2 regions of the Peribacillus sp. B2I2 genome follow, and region 1 is predicted to be linked to the other one. Evidence: riboswitches for the same ligand, from Rfam matches in the RefSeq annotation. Region 1 holds a riboswitch; the other holds the start of a gene.

The links. A riboswitch is a leader RNA that binds a small molecule or an ion and turns the genes downstream of it on or off. The one in region 1 is predicted to bind glycine.
Region 2: linked by a shared signal. The riboswitch ahead of gcvT (glycine cleavage system aminomethyltransferase GcvT) and the one ahead of ABIE66_RS03285 (hypothetical protein) in region 1 are both predicted to bind glycine.

What each region holds. Positions count from the first base shown of each region.
Region 1 covers NZ_JBGCCB010000001.1:658,472-661,635, reverse strand. Annotated here, with positions in the region: gene ABIE66_RS03290 (amino acid permease) at 1-1,237, opposite strand, end outside; glycine riboswitch at 1,767-1,845, shown strand; gene ABIE66_RS03285 (hypothetical protein) at 1,847-2,062, shown strand; gene ABIE66_RS03280 (amino acid permease) at 2,055-3,164, shown strand, end outside.
Region 2 covers NZ_JBGCCB010000001.1:3,667,662-3,670,825, reverse strand. Annotated here, with positions in the region: gene ABIE66_RS18075 (DEAD/DEAH box helicase) at 1-726, opposite strand, end outside; glycine riboswitch at 1,101-1,188, shown strand; glycine riboswitch at 1,192-1,275, shown strand; gene gcvT (glycine cleavage system aminomethyltransferase GcvT) at 1,410-2,516, shown strand; gene gcvPA (aminomethyl-transferring glycine dehydrogenase subunit GcvPA) at 2,534-3,164, shown strand, end outside.

The DNA of each region.
Region 1 (3,164 bases):
CCATCAGTAAAAAGGCAATTGTCGCATAGTTACTGTAAGGGGCCAACGGCATTTTGAACGGATGTTTTTCCATTTCAACAGCATTTACCTTTCTGAATTTAAGCTCACTGATAAGTAAGACAAACCATGGAATCATCCCGGGTAAAACACTCGCACTGTACACATAAAGGAATAATTGCGGCGGTGCAAGGTAATTCAGGATAACCCCGATGCCCAATCCTAATAATACAGCAATCGTACAATATGCCGGCACTCCATTTTTAGATACTTTTGCAAAGATTTTAGGAGCTTGGCCATTCAATGCTAGAGTGTAAAGCATACGCCCTGCACTGAAAATCCCACTGTTGCATCCAGACATTGCGGCAGTGATTACGACAAAGTTAATGATGCCTGCCGCTGCAGTGATACCGATTTTAGCAAAGGTTGAAACGAATGGACTTCCGATGTCATCCAGTTTATCCCAAGGATAAACCGTCACGATGACGAAGATAGCGCCAATATAGAAAATTAGAATGCGCCATATGATTGATTGGATCGCTTTTGTTACGGTCTTTGTTGGATCTTTCGCTTCTCCGGCTGTGATGCCGATAAGCTCAACGCCTTGATAGGAAGCCACGACAAGGGAAAGCGCAAAGAAGAATCCTGTCCAACCTCCCGTAAAGAAGCCGCCATTTGCCCAAAGATTCGATAATCCAATCGCATCCCCCCCATTCCCTATGCCAAAGAAAATAAGGCCAAAACCGGCAATGATCATCAATACAATCGTAATTATTTTTATAAGCGCAAACCAAAACTCAAATTCCCCGAAAGATTTTACGGAAATGAGGTTTGCCGCCCCCAAGATGATCATGGCGACCACACCTGGTATCCAAGCCGGTAACTCCGGGAACCAATACTGCATATACATTCCAACGGCGATGATTTCGGACATTCCGACGATTACCCATTGAAACCAATTGCTCCAAGCAGTCATATAACCAGCCAAAGGATGTATATAGCTGCTCGCAAAGGTTGCAAAAGAACCTGTAGTCGGTTCTAAATATAGCATCTCCCCCATAGAGCGCATGATGAAAAATATAAATATACCTGCGATGGCATAAGCGAGCATTACAGAGGGCCCAGTCCATTTGATCGTGCTCGCCGATCCCATGAATAACCCAACCCCGATGGTTCCGCCCAAGGCTATCATTTGAATATGACGTGCCTCCAGCCCTCTCTTTAATTCCTTATTTGACATGTTTAACTCCCCCAGATGCAATATTAGCGGAAAGGATATTAATATCCTTTCCACCAATCGACTCTCTATTATTATTGCGGTTAAAAATGCTTTATCCTAATCATTTGCATAACACTTTAATTTTGTTTTCTTATCTTATAATAGTAAATATTCTGTAAAAATACAAATGTATTTTTCAAATAAACAGTTGCCAAAAATATCTTGTTGATATTCCCAATCAAAAATTATCATTTTAAAAAAGTGATGATCAGTATTTTATAATAGTGATAGTACAAAAAGAGCAGGAAACAATCACTTCTGATTGGAGCCCATTCAAACCTTCGCAAGTGAATGTTTATAAAAATTTAAACCATTTCAAGAAGTGTTGTAAATGCAAAAATTTGTTGACCTCCGAAAAAATAAATGATAGAATTCCAATATTATTTTATAAGTATAATGAATGATTTAGCAGTGGAAGATTATCACTGACTGACATTTTCACACAACCGCATACAAGCAAGCGATGAACGCTATGGATGACACTATAGCAGGAGCAGCTTCTGGAGAGACTGTACAAGATGCAGCGCCGAAGGATTCACAATCTCAGGCAAAAGGACAGAAGAGTAACGAATGATAAATTGTTATTCTGAACCCTTTAAGAGATTGGTATTATCCAATCTCTTTTTTTATTGTCCACTTTGTGATTGGACGGAAACAACACTCGTGAAAAAAGCCATTGGGAAATGCAAGCTGGGCGAAAAATCACGTCCCTCTCTCCAAGACCAAGCAGGTTTGAAATCATTCACTATCAAGACCATAAAAGACGGGGGCGTACGAATTGGCTAAACAAGAATTAAAAAGAGATTTAAAAAATCGTCATGTACAACTGATTGCAATAGGAGGAACAATTGGTACCGGTTTATTTTTAGGATCCGGAAAAGCCATACAATTGGCAGGTCCATCCATCATCTTCTCCTATCTGATAATAGGGATTGCTTTGTTTTTTGTGATGAGGGCCCTAGGCGAATTGCTCTTATCCAATGCAGGGTATACGTCATTCACTGAATTCGCAACCGAATATGTCGGTCCATGGGCTGGCTTCGTGACCGGTTGGACCTATTGGTTCTGTTGGATCATGACCGCAATGGCCGATATCATAGCTGTCGGTGTCTATATACAATACTGGTTCGATATCCCTCAATGGATTCCGGCTCTAATATGCCTGGTCATCCTGTTAGGATTGAACCTATTGACCGTTAAGTTATTTGGCGAATTGGAATTCTGGTTTGCCATCATTAAAGTAATCACGATCATCGCCTTGATTATCGTAGGTATCATCTTATTGATCATCGGCTTCAATACCAATACCGGAACGGTTTCCCTAACGAACCTATGGAATCATGGAGGCATGTTCCCCAATGGCATTTCCGGATTCCTGTTATCTTTACAGTTGGTCGTCTTCTCCTTTGTAGGTGTCGAATTGGTCGGGGTTTCCGCAGCAGAAACGGCGAACCCGAGAAAGAACATTCCGTCTGCCATTAATAAAATCCCTGTCCGGATTTTACTTTTCTATGTGGGTGCCATATTCGTCATTCTCTGCGTCAACCCATGGACTCAACTGGATTCCACGAGCAGCCCATTTGTAGAGGTCTTTGCGTTAATCGGCATTCCTGTAGCTGCAGGGATCATCAACTTCGTCGTTTTGACATCTGCTGCTTCTGCATGCAACAGCGGTTTATTTTCAACAAGCCGAATACTCTATACGTTAAGCAGGAGTGGCGAAGCCCCTGCTAAACTGGAAAAATTAAATAAACAGGCTGTTCCAAGCAATGCCTTGTTTACATCAACAATCGTTGTATCACTTGGGGCATTATTAAGCAAACTGATACCGGAACAGGCATTTACCGTTGTGACGACCATCAGTGCCATCTGTTTCATATGGGTATGG
Region 2 (3,164 bases), 3.0 Mb from region 1:
GTTCCGGCCTTTCCCTTTATATTTTTCCGAAAAGAGTGTGGCATTTCCCAAGTGGCCTGGTTTCAATAACGAAACGAGGTGGAAAATTTCCTCGACTTTATTTTGAATGGGAGTAGCTGTCAGGAGTAAACAAAATTTCTTTTTCAGATTTTGGACGAATTCATAGTTCTTCGTCTTATTATTTTTAAGTTTATGAGCTTCGTCAATAATGATGAAGTCATATTCCTGATTGAAAATGATATCACGATGTGGAGCGCGTTTCGCTGTATCAATGGATGAAATGACCACATCACAGGAGTCCCAAACATAACTTTTTCTCTGAACGACTGCCGGAATATGAAACTTGGTATTCAATTCAAAAGCCCATTGTGTTACAAGTGAAGCCGGTACAAGGATCAATACTTTTTTTACAAGGCCTCTAATCATATATTCTTTTAGGATCAAGCCGGCTTCAATTGTTTTTCCGAGCCCTACCTCATCAGCTAAAATGGCCTTTCCATTCATCTTTTCCACCACTTGCTTTGCTGCTTCCAATTGGTGGGGAAGCGGGGTTAACTGCGGAAGGTGCTTGGGCGCCTGTAAACCCTCAAAATCAGGGATGATGAGATTTTCCTCCATTTGAACCGCCAACTTATAAAGCTCCCAATTTCCCCATGGACCGTCATTTTCCATCTTTTGCAGAAACTCGTCATTCCATTCAGAATTGAAGGATATATTGATTTTCATAGAAATAACTCCCTCTTAAATCATAATTTCCTTAATAAAAGGTCAAAACCCGAACATTTCATATGTGAAGTAAGAAAAATATTTCTCTTCAAAAGATATTGCAGAGATAAGTTTCTTAGGGTAGGATATAAGTATATTTAGAAAATTCCAATTTCCAAACGCTATAAAGAATCTTTGTATTTCGGTTTTGCAGTTCGCGTTTTCTTAGTATGCGCTACAGGCTCCTATTTTATCCAAGATACTGAAGGAGATCATTCAAACGGTTCCTGAAGTTTTAGGAGAGTTGGCAGAGAATGCATTCCATGATGCTCAAAGGTTTTACTAATGCTTGGGGCTTATTCGCTTACTTTCATTGGTAGACCATTTATATGCGGGTGAAGATAAGGGGAGAGACTACGGATGTAGCGCCGAAGGAGCAAACTTAGCAGTGAATCTCTCAGGCAAAAGAACTCTTATTGGACGCAACTCTGGAGAGCGCCGCCCATTTTGGGACGGCCACCAAAGGGGAAAACCTATTATATAGGTAAACTTTCAGGTTTCAGGACAGAGAAAAAGCTCAAACGGGCTTTCTCTGTCCTTTTTTGTGCTTTTTTCACATCATGAATCAGGATATCTGATGCGTAATGACAAGAAGCTTTGATAATGAAGCCATTTAAATTAAAAAATCTGAGGGGGGTCATTTTTTGACCAATTTAAAAAGAACACCACTATTTGAAGTTTATCGTGAATGCGGCGGTAAAACGATCGATTTTGGCGGCTGGGAACTTCCTGTCCAATTTTCGGGTATAAAGGACGAACATGAAGCCGTACGTACAAAAGCGGGGTTATTCGATGTTTCCCATATGGGGGAAGTTGATGTTAAGGGTCCTGCGAGCCTTTCCTTTTTACAGAAGATGCTGACTAATGATATATCAAAGCTGCAACAGGGCGGTGCCCAATATACGGCTATGTGCTATGAAAACGGCGGGACGGTTGATGATCTCATCGTTTATAAGAGGGCTGAAGACGACTATCTGCTCGTGGTCAATGCAGCGAATACAGAAAAAGATTTCGATTGGCTGCAAGCTAATCTACCAGAAGATGTCCAAATCACGAATGTATCGAGTCACTATACACAGCTAGCACTTCAAGGGCCATCTGCAGAGAAGATATTACAAAAACTATCAGAAAATACTGCCTTAAGTGAAATTGGATTTTTCAAGTTCAAGGAAAATGTCATGATAAATGGTATCTCCACGATGGTATCCCGTACCGGATATACTGGTGAAGATGGTTTTGAGATATATAGCGATAGTGAAAACGGTCCTGCCCTTTGGAAGGCGATTCTGGATGCCGGCAAGGAAGAAGGGATTCAGCCGATTGGTTTAGGTGCTCGTGATACCCTGCGTTTTGAAGCGAAGCTGCCACTGTATGGGCAGGAACTTTCAGCGGACATCACCCCAATAGAAGCCGGGATCGGTTTTGCGGTAAAAGTGGATAAGGAAGCAGATTTTTTCGGGAAAGCCGTTCTTGCTGAACAAAAGGAGAAAGGGGCTCCCCGCAAGCTTATGGGAATTGAAATGATTGACCGTGGTATTCCACGTCATGGGTATAAGGTCTACAGCGGGGACAAAGTCATTGGCGAGGTCACGACTGGTACCCAATCACCAACGTTGAAGAAAAACGTAGGATTGGCACTTATCGATAAGGAATTTTCGGTGCTGGATGCGGAAGTCGAAGTGGAAATCCGATCCAAACGTTTGAAAGCCGTTATCATACAAACACCTTTTTATAAAAAACCACGTAAATAGAGGGGAATGGTCATTAGATGAAACATCGTTATTTACCCATGACAGAGCAAGATAAACAAGAAATGCTTGAAGTGATAGGTGTACCTACTGTTGAAGAACTTTTCAATGATATCCCTGAAAGTGTTCGTTTTCAAGGCGAATACGATATCAAGCCCGCTAAATCGGAACCTGCCTTAATGAAAGAATTATCAAGGCTTGCTTCCAAGAATGCGGATCTTAAAAACTATGCTTCCTTCCTTGGTGCGGGTGTCTATGACCATTATGCACCGGTCATCGTCGATCATGTTCTTTCCCGTTCTGAGTTTTATACGGCTTATACACCCTATCAGCCTGAAATTTCACAGGGCGAGCTTCAGGCCATCTTTGAATATCAAACGATGATTTGTGAATTGACGGGTATGGATGTGGCTAACTCCTCCATGTATGACGGCGGGACAGCGCTAGCTGAAGCAGCCATGCTTGCTTCAGGTCACACACGACGCAAGAAGATTCTCATTTCAGGGACGGTTCATCCTGAATCAAGAGAAGTCGTAAAGACCTATGCGAAAGGACAACGCGTGGAAGTGATCGAAATTCCTTATAAAGACGGTGTGACGGATATGGCGGCCTTAAGGGAGTTGGTGAATGATGATATTGCAGGAGTGATTG